4 regions of the Ensifer sp. MJa1 genome follow, and region 4 is predicted to be linked to each of the others. Evidence: riboswitches for the same ligand, from Rfam matches in the RefSeq annotation. Region 4 holds a riboswitch; each other region holds the start of a gene.

Region 1 (5,800 bases), on a different contig from region 4:
GGGTCTCGTTGGCGGCGATCACGGCATTTTCGATGAGCCCGGCGGCAAAGCCTTGTTCCATCAGGTCCTGCACCATCCGTTGCGCGCTTTCGGCCGTGTCGGAGGTCGAGATATCGACCAGCGCATACCAGGGATGGACGGTGTCCATCGGGTCGCGAACGCCGGGGATGTGTTTGGTGGTGAATTCGACGCCGAGCCGCGGCATCAGTTCGAAGCCGGTCAGCGCAGGACCGCAGAGGCTGGAGGCCTTGTCGAAGAGGGCGAGCGCGTCTTCGACACTGCCGACGCCGGCAAAGGCCACCTGGTGCCCGAGTGGTTTGGGGAAGAGTTTCAGAACGGCGCCGGTGATGACGCCGAGCGTGCCTTCGGCGCCGATGAACAGGTCGCGCAGGTCATAACCGGTGTTGTCCTTCTTCAGCCGGCGCAAGCCGTCCCAGATCTCGCCGGTCGGCAACACCACCTCAAGGCCGAGGCAAAGCTGGCGCATGTTGCCATAGGCGAGCACAGCGGTGCCGCCGGCATTGGTGGACAGGTTGCCGCCGATCCGCGCCGATCCTTCTGAGCCGAGCGACAGCGGGAACAGCCGTTTGTGATCATCGGCCGCCTTCTGGAGTTCGGCAAGAATGCAGCCGGCGTCTGCCACAATGACGTTGCCCACCGGATCGATGTCGCGGATCCGGTTCAGTCGTTCGAGAGAAAGCACGACATCCGCCTGGCCTTCGCGCGGGATCTGCCCGGCGACGTGGCCGGTGTTGCCGCCCTGGGGCACGATCGCCGTGCGGGTCGCGCTGGCGAGTTTCATGATCCGCGAGACCTCGTCGACCGAACCGGGGCGAAGCACCATCGGCGTCGTGCCTCGGTATAGCCCGCGGGACTCGACCAGATAGCGCGCCTTGTCGGCTTCGGCCGTGAGCAGGTTGGCGCTGCCGACGATCTCGGCGAAGGACGCAATCAGTTCGGGAGAGGGGAGCGTGGTCATGGCCTGCCTTCGCTTTGCGCCGTGGGCGCAGTTTTGGACCGGGGATCCGCAGCAATGCCGCGATCCTATCCGTGATCGCGGCTCGATCGTTAGAAGGGCACGCGCGAAAAGCGGTGCGCCGCAGACGTCACTCTCTCGGGGCGGCTGCCCGCTGCAGCCGGTCGATGATCGCTTCGCCCAAGCCATCCGAAGGGATTGGCCCGAAGGCGATCGTCCGCGCGCCGCTCGCATCCGCACGCTTCATGTAGTCGAACAGGTTGGCGGCCGCTTCCCTCAGGTTGCCGGTCGGACTGAGGTCGAGCACGATGGCTGCCTGTTCCTCGCCGCTGATCCGGCCGCCGCCGAAACGGACCAATGCTTCCCCGGGGCGAACATCGGCAGCGTCGAGCCTGACGGCCGCGCCCGGAGCATAGTGGGAGGCGAGCATGCCCGGCGCTTCGATCGTCGCGCCCGCCGTTTCCGGCCGCTCTACGGGGCGGTCGAGCAGACGCTCGATCTCGGCGGCGTCAAGGCCACCTGGACGCAACAACCGGATCGCATCGTCTTCGACCTTGATGATGGTCGACTCAAGCCCGATCTCGGCCGGGCCGGCATCGAGGATCAGCTTCAGTTTGGCACCGAGATCGGCTTCCACATGGGCAGCACTGGTCGGGCTGATCTTGCCGGACGTATTGGCGCTGGGCGCCGCAAGCGGCCGGCCATACCGGCCGATCACCCGCCGCGAAAAACCCTCGGGCATGCGGATGCCGAGTGTGTCGAGGCCGGCTGAGGCAAGTGCGTGAACGGTACTGTCCTGCCGCTGCCGCAGGATCAATGTCAGCGGTCCGGGCCAAAAGGCCTCCGCCAGCCGCCGGGAAATCGGGTCGAACCGCACATGAGCTTCCGCCATCGCCATGTCCGAGACATGCGAGATCAGCGGGTTGAAGCGCGGTCGCCCCTTCATCTCGTAAATACGGCTGATCGCATCGGGATTGGTCGCGTCGGCCGCAAGGCCGTAGACCGTCTCGGTTGGAATGGCGACCGGCTCGCCCTCGGCAAGAACGGCGCAGGCGCGCTCGATCGCGCGATCCGGTTCCTTGCCAGTGTCTATGATGTCAGCCATGCCGTGCCCCTTCCGGAAGCTTCCTTAGCGGACACACAGGGAAAACAGAAGATCTTCTTTCAGCACAAGCTGTCGTCGGCTCAGAGGCTGCGGATGATGCGGCGCAGCGCATCATCGCGGGCGCCCAGCATCAGCACGTTCTTCAGCGCCACCTTGGGATCATCGGTACGGAACAACAAGCCATTATCGCGGATGTTGCGGTTGATGACCATTTGTCCTTCGTCGGCGTTCGGTTCGATGGCGACGGCGAAATACATGCGTGAATAGCCGGTCTGGATCCGCTCGAAGAAGTGCTTTTCGTCGCCGAGTTCGCAGAAGAAGTTGGCGAAATAGAACGACCAGGTGATGTCCTTGGCAGGCGCAACGGGGGTGCGCGCCGCCGTCACGTGGCAATAGCCGAGGTGCGGCCGCCCGGCGAGCGTGCGGTGGAAGATCATCTTGGGGAACTGGATCGATGAATGGAAGCCGTTGATGCGCTTGTGCGTCGTGTCGCCGGCGGTCGCCAGTTTCTTGCCGGTCCGGTCTGCGACTTCCTCGTAGCTCAGATACCGGCGCTCGCTCGGCATCCATTGACGGCGGTTGATCCGGCCGGTGCGCAGGAACTCTGTATGGACAGCCGCCTTCGCCGGGGTCGCCGGCGGCCTTTCGGCCGCTGCATCGTAATACTTGAACTTGCTCATGATCGTCAGCGCGCCATCTGCCTGTTGGACCCACTCGTCCGCCGGCAAGGCTAATGGCTTATGGTTAATGAAAGATTTCGCCGCGAGGTGATGGAGAAGTCGGGCGGGTCATGAAGTCATGTCGCAATCTGGCGAAGCTCTCACGCGCTCGCGCCATGCCGGGCCGAAAACGCGGCAATTGCCGGTTTTTTGATCTATCTATCTGTTTATAAAGCGAAACATTCTGCGGTTTCGCCCTTCGTAACTTCATTGATGCGTGTCGTCTTTCTGGAAACGGATGTCGCTATCTGGCAGCTGCCGGCATGGGTTCCACGCTTACATATCCTCACTCAAGGTGCCGCCTTTAAGGGAGGGCGGAGAATTGGGAAGCCGGTCAAATCCCGGCGCTGCCCCCGCAACGGTGGTGGAGCGAAAGCCTCGGCAAAAGGCCACTGGACGGTTTCGTCCGGGAAGGCGCCGGGCAGGTCCCCAAAGGACGGCTCCTGAGCCCGGAAACCAGCCTTGACAGACATAACCGTAACGGGTTGCGGCGGGCAGCCGGATCGGAGCCTCAAACGCATGGGCATGCGCCCGTGCGGGTTCCTGTCCTGCCTCTCCGAAACATGGCGCATGAGGACAGGACATGGACATCAGGAACGATATGCTTCGCAGGCTGAAAGGCCGACGTGACGGCTACAGCCTCGATCGGGCCTTCTACATCGATCCCGACTACTACCGGCAGGATCTGGAGAACATCTGGTACAAGGACTGGCTGTTCATCGGCCATGACTGCGAGATCCCGAGGGCCGGCAATTATTTCACCGTCCAGGTGGGAGATTTCCCCGTCGTCATCACCCGCGATCGCCAGGGCACGATCCGGGCACTTCACAATTCCTGCCGCCACCGCGGCTCTCGCGTCTGCACGCAACACAAGGGGTCATCGGCAAAGCTTGTCTGTCCCTATCACCAGTGGACCTACGAGCTCGACGGCAGCCTGCTCTTTGCGCGCCAGATGGGCGAGGACTTCGACAAGGCGGCCCACAGCCTGAAGCCGATCCATTGCGAAACGGTCGGCGGCTACATTTTCATCAACCTGTCTGAAAATCCGATGGACTTCGCGGCCTTCCGCGAACTGGCCTTGCCCTACCTCGCGCCGCATCGCCTCGGCGAAACCAAGGTCGCCTTTGAAAGCACGATCATCGAGAAGGGCAACTGGAAGCTCGTCTGGGAAAACAACCGCGAGTGCTACCATTGCGCCGCCAACCACCCGGAGCTTTGCCGCACCTATCCGGAAGCGCCGACGGCAACCGGCGTTCAGGGCGCCAAGGACGATCCAGTGATTGCCGCGCACTGGGCAAAGTGCGAGGCGGAAGGGCTTCCGAGCGAGTTCAAGATATCGCCGACCGGACAGTTCCGCGCCGCCCGCATGCCGCTCGTCGACGACGCCGAAAGCTATACCATGTCCGGCGCGCGCGCCGTCCGCCAGGCCCTGTCGGCAGGTGTCCACCAGCAACAGATCGGTACGCTTTTGATGTTCCACTATCCAACGACCTGGAACCACGTGCTCGCCGACCATGCCATCACCTTCCGCGTCCTGCCGCTCGGCCCGGAACTGACGCAGGTGACGACGAAGTGGCTCGTCAACAAGGATGCGGTCGAGGGCGTCGACTACAACCTGGAAGAACTGACCCACGTCTGGACCGAGACCAACGACCAGGACCGTCAGATCGTGGAGGAAAATGCCTTTGGCATCCGCTCGCCTGCCTATCAGCCCGGCCCCTATTCGCCGGAGCACGAAGGCGGCGTGATGCAGTTCGTCGAATGGTACTGCAAGTTCATGGAGCAACGCCTCAAGGGCGATGCCGCTCCGCTTTCGAGGGTTGCCTGACATGCAGATGGCGTCCTCCTTCCACCACTTCGATGCGCTGCACGTCTGGATCGACCGGCAGCAGCTGCTCGAATGCACCTCGGCGGTCGTCGAGACAGCCGATGTCATGACCTTCACCTTCCGGGCGGAAAAGCCGGCCTGGTTCCGCTACCTGCCCGGGCAGTTCGTCACCCTCGAACTGCCCGTCGGCGACGAACCGGTCATGCGCACCTACACGCTGTCGTCGACGCCGTCGCGACCACTCTCGATCGCCGTCACGGTTAAGGTGCAGGCCGACAGCATCGGTACCCGCTGGATGTTCGACCACCTGAAACCCGGCATGAAGCTTAGGGCATTCGGTCCGCTCGGGGATTTCAGCTTCGTGCGGCATCCGGGTGACAAGTATCTGTTCATCTCGGCCGGATCGGGTATCACCCCGATGATGTCGATGACGCGCTGGATGGCGGACTGCGTGCCGGAAACGGACGTGACCTTTATCTCCTGCGCCCGGCGCCCGGACGATCTGCTTTTCCGCTCCGAGCTGGAAGTGCTGGCGACACAGATGCCCGGGCTCAACCTCGGCTTTATCGTTGAAGGACACGAGGCGCGGCACGGCTGGCACGGCCTGCGCGGGCGCATCGACGGCACCAAGCTGCCGCTGCTCGCGCCGGATTTCCTGGAGCGCACCGTGTTCTGCTGCGGTCCGGAACCGTTCATGCGCGGTGTGCGCGAAATGCTGAAGGCGACCGGCTTCGACATGAGTCGCTATCACGAGGAGAGCTTCCAGCCGGCGGCAGCGCCTGCGGCCGAAGAGATCGCAGTGCGCGCCGGTGTCGGCGGCGATGGCGAAGTGCAGGCCGCCAAGGTCGTCTTCACCATGAGCGGCAAGGAGGTCGAAGCCAAGCCGGGCCAGACAATCCTGCAGGCGGCGCGTGCCAACGGGGTGAGGATCGGGGCTGCCTGCGAGGGCGGCATCTGTGGCACCTGCCGCGTCATGAAGGTCGCCGGCGAGGTGGATATGAACCACAATGGTGGCATTCTCGACGACGAGATTGACGAGGGCTACATCCTCGCCTGTTGTTCGCGCCCGCTTGGGGATGTCCAGATCGAAGCCTGACGCTGTGGCTCGCGACGTGCCGCTCAGCGGGCGTTGCAGGGCAGCAGCCTGACGGCGACGCGCCTGAGGCTGTCGG
Region 2 (5,800 bases), on a different contig from region 4:
TCGGTGCGATCCCGCCGGCCTACGGCTGGAAAGGCGGCCCCGTCGATCTCGACACCTATTTTGCCATGGCGCGTGGCTCGACCGGCACGCCCTGCGCCTCCGGCTGCTCGCACGTCGGAACCGACAGCGGCAACCCCGCGCTCGAAATGACCAAGTGGTTCGACACCAACTACCACTACATGGTGCCCGAATTCGAACCCGACCAACGTTTCGAGCTGACGCACAACCGGCCGCTCGAGACCTTTCTCGAGGCTGAAGCGCTCGGCTATCGCACCCGTCCGGTGCTGCTTGGCCCGGTGGCTTTGCTCAAGCTCGGCAAGGCCAAGGGTGACGACTTCGATCCGGTCGACCTGATCGAGCGCCTGCTGCCGGTCTATGTCCGGGTGCTTACCGAACTTGCGGACGCCGGCGCCGACTGGGTCCAGATCGACGAGCCCTGCCTGGCGCTCGACCTCACGGACAGGGACCGTCGCGCCCTCGACCTCGCCTATCGCACCTTCGCCACTGAGATCCCCCGGCTGAAAATCATGCTTGCAACCTATTTCGGTTCGATCGGCGACAACACGGCGGCGGCACTGGCACTTCCGGTTGCCGGCCTCCATGTCGATCTCGTGCGCGCGCCGCAGCAGATCGATGCCCTCATCCAGTCCGCTCCGGCCGACCGGGTGCTCTCGCTCGGCATCGTCGACGGCCGCAACATCTGGCGGAGCGATCTTGCGGGTCTGTTCCGCCGGCTGCAGCCGCTGGTCTCCACCCATGGCCGCGACCGTATCGAGCTTGCCCCCTCGTGCTCGTTGTTGCATGTGCCCGTCGATCTCGACCTGGAACGCGCGCTCGATCCCGAGCTTTCCTCCTGGCTCGCCTTCGCCGTGCAGAAGCTCGACGAATTGAGCCTGCTTGCCCGCGCCTTCGAGCCGGGACTTGCCAATCCCGAGCAGGTGTTTTCGGCCTCGATTGACGCCGCCAGGGCAAGGCTCACCTCGCTCAGGATCCATGACCCGCTCGTCTCCGGGCGACTGAAGGAACTGACGGCTGCCGACAGCAAGCGTCACGCACCGTTCGACACCCGTCGTCGCCTGCAGGCCGAGAGGCTGTCTCTGCCACTCTTCCCGACGACGACGATCGGCTCCTTCCCGCAGACGTCGGAGGTCCGCCAGGCACGGTCGCTGCATGCCAAGGGCGAGCTCAGCTACGTCGACTACGTCCGCTACCTCCGCCAGGAAACCGAGCAGGCGGTGCGCTGGCAGGAAGAGATCGGCATCGACGTTCTGGTTCACGGCGAATTCGAACGCAACGACATGGTGCAGTATTTCGCCGAACAGCTTTCGGGCTACGCCTTCACCCAGAGCGGCTGGGTGCAGAGCTACGGCTCGCGCTATGTCCGCCCCCCGATCATCTTCGGCGACGTCTCGCGGCCGTACCCGATGACCGTCGATTGGGCCACCTTCGCCCAGTCGCTGACGCAGCGCCCGGTCAAGGGCATGCTGACGGGGCCGGTCACCATGCTGCAATGGTCCTTCGTGCGCGACGACCTGCCGCGCTCGGTCGTTTGCCGGCAGATCGCGCTGGCGCTCAGCGACGAGGTCACCGACCTCGAGGCAGCCGGCATCGCCATCATCCAGATCGACGAACCGGCCTTGCGCGAGGGTCTGCCGCTGCGGCTCGCCGACCGGAAAGCCTATCTCGACTGGGCTGTGGAGTGCTTCCGCCTCAGCGCAGCCGGTGTTGACGACGCAACGCAGATCCACACCCACATGTGCTACTCCGAGTTCAACGACATCATGCCGGCGATCGCCGCCATGGATGCCGACGTGATCTCGATCGAGACGTCGCGTTCGAAGATGGAACTGCTCGGTGCGTTTACTGACGAGGCCTATCCGAACGAGATCGGCCCCGGCGTTTACGACATCCATTCACCGCGGGTGCCGAGCGTCGAGGAGATGGTGCATCTCGTCGAGAAGGCGACCGACGGCCTTGCCCCAGGTCAGATCTGGGTCAATCCCGATTGCGGGCTGAAGACGCGCCGCTGGGAAGAGACGCGGCCGGCACTCGTCAACATGGTCGCGGCGGCGCGCTCGCTCCGACAGACCTTTGCGGCTCCAGCTCGCGAAGCCGTCGGCGCATGACGGACGACATTGCAACGGTGCCGGGAGAAATCCCGGCACCGCAGACCCTGATCGACATCGTTTTCCCGGGCGACAGCAATCACCATGGCACGCTGTTCGGCGGCGCCGGCCTTGCATCCATGGACCGGATCGCCTTCATCGTCGCCACCCGTCATGGTCGTGTCCCGTTTGTCACTGCCTCCTGCGACCGCATCGACTTTCGCGCGCCGGCGCTGATTGGCCAGATCGTCCGCTTTACCGGGCGTCCCGTCCGCGTCGGGCGCCGCTCGATGGAGGTCGAGGTCGAGATGATCGCGGAAGACGTGACCGGCAGCCGGGTCTTATGCAGCCGCGGCACCTTCACCATGGTTGCCCAGCCTTGTGCCAGAAAAGAGCAATGGGTGCTGCCACCGCTCGGTCGAGCCGTGCGCGCGCCCGAAGACGATGCTGTGCTGCGCATGGTCGACATCGTCTTTCCCGACCAGGCCAACAGCTTCGGCGCCATGTTTGGCGGTGATGCCCTCGCGCAGATGACGAAGGCTGCCTTCGTTGTCGCAACGCGCAGGAGCCACCGGACGACGGTGCTCGCCTCCTGCACCGGCATGGACTTCAGGCACCGCATCACGATCGGCTCGATCATCGAATCCGTTGCCCGCATCGTGGACACCGGTCGCAGCTCGGCCACGATCGAAGTCGAGCTCTGGTCGGAAGAGCTTCTGACCGGCACCCGGCAACGGACGGTGACTGGAACCTTTGTCATGGTTGCCGTCGACGCCGACAATTGCCCCGTGCCCGCTTTCACCGGCTAGGAGGATGGGCGCGCCTGCAACACCGGGTGCGCCCTATCCACAGCCTCGGCGATGAACGGTCGTTTACTCCCCGTTATCCACACCGCAAAAGAAATCACCCCCTTGCCCCGGCCTCAGGCACCCCAGACCTATTGACGAAGATTGGCGATGAACTACTATATCTAGTGTTCGAGGTTCTTCCGATTCGCAAGGATAGGGAGCTAAGACGGGAATACGGTGCGCCGGCGGATTTCTGCCCGGCTATGCCGTAGCTGCCCCCGCAACTGTAGACGGCGAGCGACTGTCCGGAATTGGACCACTGAGGCATGAGGCCGCGGGAAGGTCGGGACGGAAGCGGAGACCCGTAAGCCAGGAGACCTGCCTTGAGCACCAAACGTCCACGGGCGGGGTGTCCGGAGGGGTTGAGTTGCGCGTGGCAGGATGAGCCTGCCTGATCGTCTCGACATCTCCCCGGCGGCCTGCCGAAAGCTTCGGGGTGAAGTCATGTCAGTTTCTTCCAGTACAGATCCACCTTCTGCGGACGGGTGCGTATTTTTGCGCGCCTGATCGAAAGGTCGTGCCCTGAAGAGTCGCTTCGACGGCGTTTTTCGGGCGCCCCGCCAGAATTTACCGGCCCGGTTGCCTGAAGCCGACCCCGGGCCAGTTCGCCGACATCAACTCCGGTCGAGATGATCGGAGAACGACGTCCTGCGCCCTGTCGCCAAACCCACGGTTCGCGTCCGCGCGATCCACTGAATTTCTGCGCCCCGAATTCTGCTCAACATCTGAGGAACCCATGTCCATCACCGTCTACAGCAAGCCCGCCTGCGTGCAATGCACCGCCACCACCCGTGCGCTCGACCGCCAGGGCATCGATTACAGGATTGTCGATATCTCCGAAGACACGGATGCCTTCGCACTAGTGCAGGGTCTCGGCTATCGGCAGGTTCCGGTCGTCGTTGCCGGCGAGCGGCACTGGGCCGGTTTCCGCCCGGATATGATCGGTTCGCTTTCCTGAGGGACAGAGGCGATGGGCCTGATCGTCTATTTTTCCAGCCGTTCGGAAAACACCCATCGCTTCGTCGAAAAGCTCGGCCTGCGCGCCGCCCGCATACCGCTTAGGCAAGGTAAGGACACGCTTACGGTATCCGAGCCCTACGTGCTCGTCGTGCCGACCTATTGCGGTGACGACGGCCGGGGTGCGGTGCCGAAACAGGTGATCCGCTTCTTGAACGACGCGGGCAACCGCTCCCACATCCGCGGCGTGATTGCCGCGGGCAACAGCAATTTCGGCGCGACCTACGGGATCGCCGGCGACGTGATCTCGGCCAAGTGCCGAGTGCCTTACCTCTACCGGTTCGAGCTTCTCGGAACCGAAGAGGACGTCGCCAATGTCAGAAACGGGATGGAACGATTTTGGACGTCACAACACTCGAACGCCCCTTGAAGGCGACAGAAGCAGCGCTCGACTATCATGCGCTGAACGCGATGCTGAACCTCTATGACGAGGAGGGCAGGATCCAGCTCGACAAGGACCGGCTGGCCGCGAAGCAGTACTTCCTCCAGCACGTCAACCAGAACACGGTTTTCTTCCATAATTTGCGCGAGAAGCTCGATTATCTGATGACCGAGGGCTACTACGAGCAGGAGGTCCTCGACCAGTATTCCTTCAATTTCGTGCGCGATCTCTACGACCACGCCTACGCGAAGAAATTCCGGTTCCCGACCTTCCTCGGCGCCTTCAAATATTACACCTCCTACACGCTGAAGACCTTCGACGGTAAGCGTTACCTGGAGCGCTACGAGGACCGTGTCTGCATGGTGGCGCTGGCGCTAGCGCGCGGCGACGAACAGTTTGCCCGCGATCTCGTCGACGAGATCATTTCCGGCCGCTTCCAGCCGGCGACGCCGACCTTCCTCAATGCCGGCAAGAAGGCCCGTGGCGAACTCGTTTCCTGCTTCCTGCTTCGGGTCGAGGACAACATGGAAAGCATCGGCCGCGCGATCAATTCGGCGCTGCAGCTCTCCAAGCGCGGCGGCGGCGTGGCACTGTCGCTCACCAACATCCGCGAGATGGGGGCCCCGATCAAGCAGATCGAGAACCAGTCCTCCGGGATCATCCCGGTCATGAAGCTGCTCGAGGACTCGTTCTCCTATGCCAATCAGCTCGGCGCCCGCCAGGGGGCGGGGGCCGTCTACCTGCATGCCCACCACCCCGACATCATGCGCTTCCTCGACACCAAGCGCGAAAACGCCGACGAGAAGATCCGCATCAAGACGCTGTCGCTCGGCGTCGTCATCCCCGACATCACCTTCGAGCTCGCCCGCAACAACGAGGACATGTACCTGTTCTCGCCCTATGACGTGGAGCGGGTCTATGGCGTGCCGTTGACCGAGATTTCGGTCAGCGAGAAATACCGCGAGATGGTGGAGGATGCGCGCATCCGCAAGCGGAAGATCAAGGCGCGCGAGTTCTTCCAGATCCTTGCCGAGATCCAGTTCGAGAGCGGCTATCCCTACATCATGTTCGAGGACACGGTGAACCGGGCCAACCCGATCGAAGGCCGCATCACCATGAGCAATCTCTGCTCGGAGATCCTGCAGGTGAGCGAGCCCAGCGAATTCAACGACGACCTTTCCTACAAGAACATGGGCAAGGACATCTCCTGCAATCTCGGCTCGCTGAACATTGCCGCCGCCATGGACTCAGCCGACTTCGGCAAGACGATCGAGACCTCGATCCGGGCGCTGACGGCCGTCTCGGACATGAGCCACATCTCCTCCGTACCTTCGATCGAGAAGGGCAACGACGACAGCCACGCGATCGGCCTTGGCCAGATGAACCTGCATGGCTATCTCGCCCGCGAGCGCATCTTCTACGGCTCTGCGGAAGGCATCGATTTCACC
Region 3 (5,800 bases), on a different contig from region 4:
GCGCAGCCAGCCGAGCACGAGGCCGGCAAGCAGCGCGCCGCCGGAGGTGGAAAGCCCGATCGGGATGCCGCCGATCGTGATCGTCAGCGCCCCGATCATCGCGCCGATGAAGAGGCCCCAGCCGAGGAAGGCGATATCGGTGGTTTCGACCGGGCGATCGGCAAAGCCCAATGCCTTGATGGCGGCCTCAACGTGCCGCTTGGCGCCGCCGATGGTGACGATGTCGCCGCGCTCGACGGTGGTGCCGGGAAGAACCGGGATCTCGACCAGTGAGCGGATGATCTTGCGGGCATAGACGCCGCGCGCCCAATCCATGGTGCTGACTTCGGCAAGCGTCTTGCCGGCGAGCGCCTTGTTGGTGACATAGACGTCGACGACCTCGGCCTCGGCGTTCAGCAGTTCCTTGTCCTCGACCTCGACCAGCTTCGAATCGAGGTTTTCGACCAGCACGGCGCGCCTGCCGGAGAAGGCGACGACGTCGCCCGGCTGCAGCACGGTGTTGCCGTCGGCCTCAATGATCTGGTTGCCGCGCCGCAGGCGTTCGACAAAGACGCGGACGCCGGGAAGGAGGTCCTTGACCGGTTTCCCGGTGAGACCGCTTGCCTGGTCGACGCGGTAGGCGCGAAGACCGAAATCATGATAGGCGCGGGTAATGCCGGGCTCGCTCGCCTCGGTGCCGCCGCCGAGCTTGGCCTCATATTCCTTGCAGGCGGCCGGAAGGTCGATGCCGAGAAGCCTCGGGCCCAGCTGGGCAAGAATGATCGCCGAGCCGATCGTGCCCCAGATATAGGTGACCGCATAGGCGATCGGAATCTGGTCGGCAAAGGTCTTGGCCTGTTCGGGCGTCAGCCCGAGCGAATTGATCTGGTCGGTCGCAACACCGATCGCGGCCGAAATCGTCTGCGATCCGGCATACATGCCGGCGCCATAGCCGAGCGGCAGGCCGGCGATCAGCGCGCAGAGATAGGGCACGATCAGGCAGAGCACCAGGACCGAGAGCGCAAAGGCGATCTGTTTCGGCCCATCGGTGCTCAAGCCGCGCACGAATTGCGGTCCCACGCCATAACCAACGGCAAACAGGAAGATCAAGAACAGGGTGGATTTCAGGTCACCGGAAACCTGGATGCCCAGTTGCCCGATGAGAACGCCCGCCAGCAATGTGGCGGTGACGTTGCCGAGGTTGAAGCCTGCGACCTTGATGGGGCCGATCAGGAAGCCGATGCCGAGGGCGAGAAAGACGGCAACCGGAGGATAGGTCCGAAGCGTCTCGACGAAGAAATCGATTGGGTTCACTGCTATCCCCTGTCGAAAGTTGAATTGCCGTCACTTCATTTCGGGACTTGCGCGGCCAGGTTGATGTGGTGGTGGTGTATCGATGCCCAATCCCAGCTTCGGCGCCAATCCCAGCTTCGGCGATTGTCGCTTCGGTCGGTGATTTTCTCAACGGTCATGGGGTTACGTGAGCGTAACGTACGTTACGTTTCAGTGCTTTGCCGGGAATGCGGCTTCCAGGTGGCGGTGTCCTCGATGCCCAAGAACGTTGCTCCCGCCAGATCCCTCGTCGGCATTTCAACTATGGTGTTGTAGCTGTCGCGTTGTCTGGCGGCGTCCCGCGCATGAAACCTTTGCCGGCTATGCTTGCCGTCGAGGTCTCCTTCGACATGCGCAACGCTGCTTCACGCAGATGCCGTTGCGTGGCAGGCTGGGCGGCGACATCGAGGATCTTGCCGCCGGGCTTCAGCGAAGCCAAGGATACGCCGGTCGCCGCCGTCACGCGAGGCTCTCGCCCGGAGCGGGCGGCCGAATGCCTGACGATCATTTCCTTGTTGATTTGTGTAATGTTATTTTATAACAGTCACGCATGACGAAACGCCGCATGTTGATAGAGCCCGAAGCAGACGCCCGCGCGGTTGTCACTTCAGCCGATTCATGCGAGGAAGGCGTTGATGGTGCTGCGTCCGCGACAATGCGGAGGCGGCTGAAAAGGGAACACGGAACGGACGACCCTGACGGGACCGAAACCGTGGCTGCCCCCGCAACTGTGAGCGGAAAGCGCATTCACACCATGTCACTGGCATCAAGCCGGGAAGACGTGGATGCGCCGCGACCCGCGAGCCAGGAGACCTGCCATCGAACCGATCAACCACAACGGACGGGGTGTTCCGATGGAAAAGAACTGGCTTTCGCACGACGGCTTTCCGTCCTTCTGCCGCTTCGCCATCTCCTGCCGTCACTCCGGCGGAGAGAGAAGATGGCCGAGCCGACTTCAAGACAGCACAAGATAACGGTCTGCACCGATTGCCGCCTTACCGGTGGCCCTTGCGCGCCCGGTGCCGAGCTCATTCAGCGCCTCAACCGCAGCATCGCCACGCTCGGGACACCGCTCGACCGTGACTTCTCGATCGCCGGCACCGTCTGCATGGCCGCCTGCACCCGACCCTGCACCATCGCCTTCCAGGCAACCGGCAAGGCGACCTATCTCTTCGGCGACATTTCGCCGGAGGAAGACATCGACGATCTCGTCAGCTTCGCCACCACCTATGCCGAGCGCGGTGATGGCATGACGCGTGCCGTCGAGCGCCCGCGCGGGCTGAAGGGCAAGACGCTCGCCCGCATCCCGGCGGCCATGCTCGTCTCCGAAGACATCGCCGGACGGTTCCAGTGAGACCGCGGGGAGGGACAGGATCATGAGCTGCACGTCGACAGGAGCCACGCTCAGGGTGGAGGGCCTGCGTTGGGGACCGCGTCCGGGCCTGACGCTGGTCGAGGATGTCGATTTTTCGATCGCGGCGGGAAGCCGGCTTGCGATCCTCGGGCCGAACGGTGCCGGCAAGACCTCTCTTTTGCGCTGCCTTTATCGCGCCGTGCAGCCGGATGCCGGCCGCATTGCCGTCGATGGCGTCGACCTCTGGTCGATTTCGGCACGCGAGGCGGCAAAGACAATCGCCGTCGTGCTGCAGGAAATGCCCGGCGATTTTCCCTTCAGCGTGCGCGATGTGGTGATGATGGGGCGGATCCCGAGACGCGAGGGCCTGAGCGGCTGGTCGGAGCTTGATCGCGAGCGCGTGGCTCACGCGCTGTCGCATCTCAATCTCGCCCATCTCGCCGGCCGGCAATTTGCCACGCTTTCGGGCGGCGAGAAGCAGCGGGTGCTGATCGCCCGGGCGCTTGCCCAGGAGCCGCGCATCATCATCCTCGACGAGCCGACCAATCATCTCGACATCCGCCACCAGCTCGAAATCCTCGAACTGCTGCAGACGTTGAAGCTGACGATCGTCTCGACGCTGCACGACATCAACCTTGCCGCCGAGTTCGCCACCGACGTCGCGATCGTGACGGCCGGGCGGCTGACGGCCTTTGGGACACCGGAGCAGGTCCTGAGCCCCAGGGCGCTCTCCGTAGCCTTCGGCGTCACCGCCACCGTCCACAGCACGGCCGCTGCCGGCAGCGCCCGTTTCTCCTTCTCACTTCCCCGATAGGATTTATTTCATGAAGATCAATATTGCCTCATCCACCGTCCTGTTCCTTCTCGCCGCGGCAACGCCGGCGCTCGCCCATCCGGTCACCATCAAGAGCTGCAACCGCGAGGTGACCTTCGATGCGGCGCCCAAGCGTGCGATCGCCAACGACGTCAACCTGGTGGAGATGATGCTGGCCTTGAGGCTGCAGGACCGCATGGTCGGCTATACCGGCGTCTCCGGCTGGAAGACACTGGATGAAAGGCTGCGCGAGGGCGTGAAGGAACTGCCGGAGCTTTCGGAGAAGTATCCGACCAAGGAAGTGCTCTTGAACGCCGACGCCGATTTCTTCTTTGCCGGCTGGAACTACGGCATGAAGGTCGGCGGCGAGGTGACGCCCGAGACGCTCGCCCCCTTCAAGATCGGTGTCTACGAACTTACCGAATCCTGCATCCACGTGATGGCCAAGGAAAAGCCAACGATGGACGACATGTTCGTCGATCTTCTCAATCTTGGCCGCATCTTCGGCGTCGAGGATCGGGCGCAAGCGCTGGTTGCGGGCTATCGCAGCCAGTTGGCCGACATCGTCAAGGCATCGGCCGGCGGCGACAAGCCGACGCGTGTGTTCGTCTATGATTCCGGCGAGGAGAAGCCGTTCACCTCGGGTCGCTTCGGCATTCCGACGGCGATGATCGAGGCTGCCGGCGGCGCCAACATCATGGAGGACGTCGAAAAGAGCTGGGTGGAGGTTTCCTGGGAGCCGGTGATCGAGCGCAATCCCGAGGTGGTCGTCATCGTCAATTACGGGGAGGTGAAGGCCGAAGACAAGATCGCCTTCATGAAGAACAATCCCGCCTTCGCCAATGTCGACGCCGTCAAGAACGACCGCTTCGTGGTGCTCGAATATGTGGAAGCGACACCCGGGCCGCGCAACATCGACGCCATTGCGCGTCTCGCCAAGGCATTTCACGGGCAGGGCCTGTAATCGATGCTGGCTGAGGATACGTCGCCTCGTCCCCTGGCGGCTTCGCGCCTAGTGTCGGCCCGGGGGCTCCGGGCCGGGATCGGTCTCGTGGCCGCGCTGCTCCTGCTTGCCGTGACCGTGACGGCCGGCGTGTCGCTCGGCTCGGCGCCGATCCCGGTTTCAACCGTCTGGTCGATCATCGCCAGCAAGATCTCGCCCGAAAGCGTCGAGGTCTTCTGGTCGGCCGGGCGCGAGAGCATCGTCTGGGACGTGCGCCTGCCGCGCGTGATCCTTGCCGGCCTCGTCGGCGCCGGGCTGGCGTTGACCGGTGCCGTGCTACAATCGGTGACCCGCAATCCGCTCGCCGATCCGCACCTGCTTGGCGTCTCCTCCGGCGGCGCGCTCGGCGCGATCATTGCATTGCTCCACACCGGGCTCATCCTCGGCCTTGCCACGGTGCCGCTCTTTGCCTTTGCCGGGGCGCTCGCCGCAACCATGCTTGTCGCCTACGTGGCGCGTGTGCTCGGCTCCAGCGCCGACCGCCTCGTGCTCGCCGGCGTCGCCGTCGCCTTCGTCTTAACATCCATCGGCAACCTCATGATTTTCCTTGGCGATCCAAGGGCGACCCATACGGTCATCTTCTGGATGCTCGGCGGCCTTGGGCTGGCGCAATGGTCGCAGCTTGTCTATCCCGGCCTGGTGCTCGTCGGCTCGCTTGCCTGGCTCTTGATCCGGGCGCGCGAAATCAATGCGCTGGCCATGGGCGACGAAACCGCCATGACGCTCGGCATTCCGGTGCGCCGCTTCCGCCTGACGCTCTTCGTGGTCACGGCGCTGCTCACGGGGGTGATGGTGGCCTTTTCCGGCGCGATCGGCTTCGTCGGGCTGATGGTGCCGCATTTCGTGCGGCTTTTTGCCGGCAGCGACAATGTCCGGGTCATTCCGCTTTCGGCCTTCTTCGGCGCGCTCGTGCTCATCCTTGCCGATCTCGTCGCCCGCGTGATCATGGCGCCGGAGGACATGCCGATCGGGGTCGTCACCGGCCTTGTGGGCGGCATCGCCTTCGTTGCCATTCTGAAGCGACGCGCGTAAAGCGTGCGCGAACATGGCATCCATACATGGATATAGGGCATGGACATGGGCCGATCCGGGCCTATGTCTAAGCCGGATACCGGGGCAAACACCGCGCGGGATTGAGCCGCACGAGGGGCATATGGCGAACGAAGCTGACATCTGCACGCCGCAAGACGTTCTGAACTTCTGGTTCGGCGAGCTCACCTATGACGACTGGTTCGGGGCGAGCAAGCATGAGCTCGACCAGACCTGCCTTCGCCGCTTCCAGGCGTCGCACATGGCGCTTGCCCGCGGGGTGGGCGAG
Region 4 (5,800 bases):
TGCAGTCTTCAAGCGCGCCTTTGCCGATACGACGACAATCGACGCTGCCAGTGCCGTGTTTGACGAGATCATCGAGGAACAGCACCGCTCCAGCAGCGGCGGCGGCGATCACTTTGCCAAGCCCGGCGCGAATGACCGGATCTGGAACTCACTGGAAAAGCACTGCCTGAAGGCGCCCGAGAATTTCGCCGCCTACTACGGCAACGCCATCATTGCGCTCGTCAGCGAGGCCTGGCTTGGCCCGAATTACCAGATGACCGCGCAGGTCAATCGCGTCAATCCGGGTGGCGCGGCCCAATCCGCACACCGCGATTATCACCTTGGCTTTCAGGCACGGGCGGTGATCGAGCAATACCCTGCTCATGTGCACAAGCTTTCGCCGGTGCTGACGCTGCAAGGGGCGGTCGCCCATTGCGACATGCCGCTCGAGAGCGGCCCGACGCTGTTCCTGCCCTTCAGCCAGACTTACGTGCCAGGGTATCTCGCCCTCAACCGCCCGGAATTCCGCGCCTATTTCGACGAACATCACATCCAGCTTCCGCTTGAGAAGGGCGATGTCGTGTTCTTCAACCCGGCGCTCTTCCATGCGGCCGGCAACAACCGTTCGGCGGATATCCGCCGCGTGGCGAACCTGCTGCAGGTGTCATCGGCCTTCGGTCGGGCGATGGAGACCGTCGATCGGCGGACGATGAGTGCCGTGCTCTATCCGGCGCTGAAGACTTTGCTCGCGACTGACACGGTCACGCAGGCGGAGGCGGAGAACGCGATTGCTTCCTGCGCAGAAGGCTATTCCTTCCCGACCAATCTCGACCGCGATCCGCCGCTTGGCGGTTTGGCACCGAAGACGCAGGCGCAATTGATGCGCGAGGCGCTGAAGGCCGGAACAAGCGAGGTGGATTTTCGTGCGGCGCTCGACGCACAGGCCAGGCGCAAGCTGAGTTGACGGCTTTGCTCCATATCTGATCGGCTCCGGGCGCAATCCGTCCGGGGCCAGTTCTGTTTCTACCTGATCTCACTCAAAGGGAGGATTTCGATGAGCGGACAACTGGAAGGCAAGATCGCCATCGTCACCGGTGGCACACAGGGGCTTGGCGCGACGATCGCCGGTCTTTTTGCAGAACGCGGTGCGGCCGGCATCGTCATTTGCGGTCGCAATGCAGCCAAGGGGCGCGCGAAAGCCGAACAGATCGGCAAGGCCGGCGGCGCAAGAGTGGTCTATGTCGAGGCCGACCTCGAACAGGTGGAAGATGCGCGCAAGGTGGTCGCGGCCTGTGATGCGGAGTTCGGCCGCGTCGATGCGCTGGTCAATGCCGCCGCCATCACCGACCGCGGCACGATCCTCGACACCACACCGGAACTGTTCGATCGCATGTTCGCCATCAATGTGCGTGCGCCGTTCTTCCTCATGCAGGAGGCGATCAAGGTGATGCGGCGAGAGGGCACCGAAGGCACGATCGTCAACATCGGCTCAATGTCGGCAATGGCGGGACAACCATTCATCGCTGCCTACTGCTCGTCCAAGGGTGCACTCGAAACCCTTACCAAGAACACGGCCTATGCGCTCCTGCGCAACCGCATCCGCGTCAACGGTCTCAACATCGGCTGGATGGCATCGGAGGGCGAAGACCGCATCCAGCGGGAGTTTCATGGCGCGTCGCCGGATTGGCTGGAGAAGGCGGCCGCCAGCCAGCCCTTCGGCCGGCTGGTCGATCCGGCAGAGGTTGCGCGCGCCTGCGCCTACCTGTCGTCGGCGGAATCGGGGCTGATGACCGGCTCGGTGATCTGCTTCGACCAGTCGGTCTGGGGCGCCTATGACGGTTCGCCGCATCCGGTGGCGCCGCTCTGAGACTTGCTTGTCTTTCTCCGGCGGCTGTGTCCTTATGCGGCCGTCAGGTGCCCGCGCGAGCGGGAGAATCGGGAATCCGGCGTCATTCCGGAACGTGCCCAACGCTGTGACGGGGACGGACGCTTCGATATGGCCTTGATTTGATTCAAGGTATTGCCACTGGATCTTCAACCGATCTGGGAAGGCGAGGCGACCGGTTGAACCGGAGTCAGAAGACCGGCCTGGCGAGATAGACCGAACCCGCGTGGACGGCGGAAGGTTTCGCATTGTTGGGGATCGAACGATGCTGACTGAACCGAAGGGTGGCCTTGCGGCTGCCTCAGCCTTTTCGCCGGAAGAGCGGGAGGCCGTCTACCGTGCTATTGAAACACGCCGCGACGTGCGCGACGAATTCCTGGGCGACCCACTGCCTGACGACCTGGTGAAGCGGCTGCTTTCGGCGGCCCATAGCGCACCGTCCGTGGGGTTCATGCAACCCTGGAACTTCCTCCTGGTGAGGGCGCCTGAGACCCGCGAGCGCATCTGGCAGGCCTTTCGTCGTGCCAATGAAGAAGCGGCGTTGATGTTTTCCGGCGAGCAACAGACGAAGTACCGCTCGTTGAAGCTCGAGGGCATCCACAAGGCGCCGCTCAGCATCTGCGTCACTTGCGACCGCACGCGTGGCGGGGCTGTTGTGCTCGGGCGTACGCACAATCCGCAGATGGACGTCTATTCCACGGTCTGTGCCGTGCAGAACCTGTGGCTGGCAGCACGGGCCGAAGGTGTCGGCGTCGGCTGGGTGAGCATCTTCCACGAGGCCGAGATCAAGGCGATCCTCAAAATTCCCGATCACATCGAGATCGTCGCCTGGCTGTGCCTCGGTTATGTCGACCAGCTTTACCAGCAGCCGGAGCTCGCGGTGAAGGGATGGCGCCAGCGCTTGCCCCTCGATGAACTGGTCTTTGAAGAAAGCTGGGGCTGCCAGGCGCCGTCAGCCGTTTCCAGATGATGGCAAAAATGCAGATACTTCAAACGGTTGCATTGTTATCTGCATGCAAAAACTGCGATCGCCGCTACGGCATAGCTCCTTAAGTCGGAATCGATTTAAGGGTAGGATTATGCAGCAGCTTTAAAGTGTTACAGCGTCCTTGGCGCGCCTTAGAAGACGCGCGGCGCTGTAAGGCGTCGCGCGTTCAGTTTTGGACCGGTTGGTAAGCCGGTCCTTTGGGGTGTTTCAGGTCGATGGACGTTTCTTCCTGTGGCAGGAAGGTCGGGCCGACGACCCGCACCTTGCTCTTTGCCGGATCGTAGGGACGTTCCTCTGCCGGTGCCTTCTCGGAAGCGCTTTCCGATGCCGGCTTCTTGGTCTCGATGATCACAATCGACGATTGATCGTCACCGGTGATCTTCGTGCCTGTGGTTGGTTGCGCCGCGGCAGTGCGCGGTATCTGGCAGCCGCAGATACCGGGTGTGCCGACGCCGCGGGTGCGATAGGCAAAGGCATTGGGGAGCTCGGTATAGGGCCGGCCGGTCGAAGCCGAGACCATCTGCTCGCTCTCTTCGGTGTTGAGGTCGTGGAAGAAAAGCTCGGTCTCAGCCCCTGGGCAGCGCGCGCGACAGGCTTGTTCGTCCCGCGCAAAATCCGCTGGCGTGGCATCGGACGAGATCGGGAAGAAGGCGCCGTCACAGGTCCGCACGCACATGGTGCGCAGCGTCCCCGTGTAATAGCCGCCCTCTGGTCCGTAACCGTCATCGTCATGCCGCAGCAACGGGCCGTAGGATTCGTCCGGTGGCAGGTCCTCTATGATATTGCGGTGGGTTTCCGGCTCTTCCGGCATCGCACTCGCCATTTCCTCGCGGTCACCGAAGCAGCCGTTGATCTCCAGCGCGGCCAGGATCCGGCGGCGCGCGTCCTCGCTGTCGCCGGCAACGATCTGCTCGCGCTGCGACTTCAGCAGGCGCAGATTGTCTTCCATCTCGGCGATAAGGCTGGTGAGATCGCCGCAGGTGTCCGGATCGCCGCCATCGAAGGTGACAACACTGCCGCCGCCACAGCCAGCGCGGCGACGATCGTTCTTCGCCCGTCGCAGCTCGATGTTCTGGCGCGATATGGCGCTGGCGTAGTCACGCGCGTCTGCGTTGGTGGCAAGGGTGGTCGGCAGTTCCACCAGTCGGGTGTTCAGCCGGTCGCATACGGGTGATGCCAGGGATGGATCGGCACCGACCAAAGCCAGCGGCACCAGGGCCACGGCGACGTGTTTCAAGCGCGCGAACACGGGCGAAGTCTCTTCCTGCTGCCGCGTCGGCGCCGACCTTCCGAGCGGGACGGTTGCCAGCGGCAATTCCTGTTTCAGCGCCATCATAGAGCTTGTCGGTGATCGTGCAACGACAAGCCACGGTTTGCGTTAACAGGTCCGAGTGCCTGATCGCTCAGGCGGCGCGGGCGGTTTCCAGCGACATTGGGCGTTCGAGGACGGTACCTTCGATAGCGGCAACGGCTTTCATGCGTTCGAGCAGATCCGGCGTTACCTCCCAGGCAACAGCCACGGCAAAGACCGAGCCGATACGGTGCGGGTCGGCAATGCGCTCGCCGGGGCAACCCATGCGCCGGAACATGCGCTCAAGGAAGACGTCGGTAACCGTGACGATGTGGCTGATGCCGGAGGCGAGCCCCAGTTCGCCCACACCGCACATCAGTTCTGCGGCCGCTACCGTTACCTGGTTCGACGACCGGTCCTGCGAGATGTCGGGTTCGATGCAGAAGCGGCTCGATTCCCAGACCGAAGCACTGCGGATTTCCGGGTTGTCGCCGAGCAGGATCGGGAAGGTGTCGTCGAGCATGTTCGGCCCGAGCGTCGGCAGCAACCTCAGCGAGCCGCGCAGCCGGCCGGTGTCAGGGGCATGGGACAGAACGTAGAGCGGGTTTGCCGTGTCGTAGTTGTCGATCTCCCATTCGCCCTCGGTCTTAACGTCCCATTTCAGGAAGTCGTGGAAGACGCGCTTGCGCAGCCGGAACATGTCGTCGACGGCCTGCGGGTGCTGTGCGCGGGTCTTTCCGTTCAGGATCCTGATCATCGTTTTCTCCGTCCTTGTTTAGGGTTGGACGGATGCTGTCAGGCTCGTGACGGGCATGTAACTGTCGGTAGTGACAGTTCAAATGCGTGTATTTCGCCAGTAGATTTCGAGGGGTTTCGGGAGGCCCCTGTCGTCAGACAGTCGGGATCAGGGCGTGGCGGACCGCCTGTGCGACGGCCTGGGTATTGGAGACGACATTGAGCTTGCGCCGCGCATTGGTCATGAAAAAACGCACGGTGCGCTCGGAGATGCCGAGGATCGTGGCGATTTCCCAGTAGCTCTTGCCAGCCGCCGCCCAGGTCAGGACCTCGGTCTCCCGGCCGGTCAGGCGCTCGCGCGTCGAAAACGCTCCGGGCATTGCGGCGTGCTCGAGCATGGCGGCATGGAAGAGGTTGGCCGCCAGTTGGAAATCGCGCAGGTGATGGCGGCGATAGGTCGACCATTCGTCGGCCGACATGTTGACGTTGATCGCCAGCAGCGCCATGCGGCCTGCAGGCGACGGCAGCGGCAGGGCGACGCCTTCGGTGGAGATGCCGATCTCCTGGGCGGACTGGAACAGGGGCTCGCATTCGGGAAAGCGATGGCGCGCCATCGTCCATTCGACCGGGCGGACACCGCCAAGCGCCAGCTTCAGGATCGGATCTATACGGTGCAGGCTGCGCGTGCGGTAAATTTCGGCGGCATAGGCGCCGAAGGTGTGATGCAGGCGGCAGATCTTGAGCTCATCCGCGAAGGGTTCGGCTTCAAGATAGAGGAGGTGGGCGATGCGAAAGGTACGGCGCATCAGGGTAAAGAAATGAGCGGGCTCGACACAGCCCCCGCATTCCAGGATTTCCAGCATGTCGAGGACAGCCTGCTGTTCAGTCATGCCACAACACCGAATCTCGTCCGAGGCTCCAG

Evidence for each region. Region 4 has a riboswitch for cobalamin ahead of bluB (5,6-dimethylbenzimidazole synthase). Riboswitches for the same ligand answer to the same signal wherever they lie in the genome.
Region 1: another riboswitch for cobalamin. It lies ahead of MKZ91_RS06840 (aromatic ring-hydroxylating oxygenase subunit alpha); the one in region 4 lies ahead of bluB (5,6-dimethylbenzimidazole synthase).
Region 2: another riboswitch for cobalamin. It lies ahead of nrdH (glutaredoxin-like protein NrdH); the one in region 4 lies ahead of bluB (5,6-dimethylbenzimidazole synthase).
Region 3: another riboswitch for cobalamin. It lies ahead of MKZ91_RS01805 (DUF1636 domain-containing protein); the one in region 4 lies ahead of bluB (5,6-dimethylbenzimidazole synthase).

Annotation. Positions count from the first base shown of each region.
Region 1 is NZ_JAKUMO010000003.1:349,839-355,638, reverse strand. Features, by position in the region: gene MKZ91_RS06855 (FAD-binding oxidoreductase) at 1-979, opposite strand, end outside; gene MKZ91_RS06850 (L-threonylcarbamoyladenylate synthase) at 1,107-2,081, opposite strand; gene MKZ91_RS06845 (DUF6656 family protein) at 2,162-2,761, opposite strand; cobalamin riboswitch at 3,077-3,279, shown strand; gene MKZ91_RS06840 (aromatic ring-hydroxylating oxygenase subunit alpha) at 3,384-4,628, shown strand; gene MKZ91_RS06835 (hybrid-cluster NAD(P)-dependent oxidoreductase) at 4,630-5,724, shown strand.
Region 2 is NZ_JAKUMO010000002.1:342,703-348,502, reverse strand. Features, by position in the region: gene metE (5-methyltetrahydropteroyltriglutamate--homocysteine S-methyltransferase) at 1-2,126, shown strand, start outside; gene MKZ91_RS04345 (acyl-CoA thioesterase) at 2,123-2,914, shown strand; cobalamin riboswitch at 3,069-3,293, shown strand; gene nrdH (glutaredoxin-like protein NrdH) at 3,690-3,911, shown strand; gene nrdI (class Ib ribonucleoside-diphosphate reductase assembly flavoprotein NrdI) at 3,924-4,340, shown strand; gene nrdE (class 1b ribonucleoside-diphosphate reductase subunit alpha) at 4,310-5,800, shown strand, end outside.
Region 3 is NZ_JAKUMO010000001.1:344,445-350,244, forward strand. Features, by position in the region: gene aspT (aspartate-alanine antiporter) at 1-1,293, opposite strand, end outside; gene MKZ91_RS01800 (hypothetical protein) at 1,574-1,774, opposite strand; cobalamin riboswitch at 1,931-2,146, shown strand; gene MKZ91_RS01805 (DUF1636 domain-containing protein) at 2,252-2,665, shown strand; gene MKZ91_RS01810 (ABC transporter ATP-binding protein) at 2,688-3,479, shown strand; gene MKZ91_RS01815 (ABC transporter substrate-binding protein) at 3,490-4,443, shown strand; gene MKZ91_RS01820 (FecCD family ABC transporter permease) at 4,531-5,514, shown strand; gene MKZ91_RS01825 (DUF924 family protein) at 5,636-5,800, shown strand, end outside.
Region 4 is NZ_JAKUMO010000035.1:20,498-26,297, forward strand. Features, by position in the region: gene MKZ91_RS29425 (phytanoyl-CoA dioxygenase family protein) at 1-943, shown strand, start outside; gene MKZ91_RS29430 (SDR family oxidoreductase) at 1,034-1,846, shown strand; cobalamin riboswitch at 1,875-2,085, shown strand; gene bluB (5,6-dimethylbenzimidazole synthase) at 2,130-2,834, shown strand; gene MKZ91_RS29440 (DUF2865 domain-containing protein) at 3,019-4,185, opposite strand; gene MKZ91_RS29445 (acyl-homoserine-lactone synthase) at 4,256-4,900, opposite strand; gene MKZ91_RS29450 (helix-turn-helix transcriptional regulator) at 5,034-5,768, opposite strand.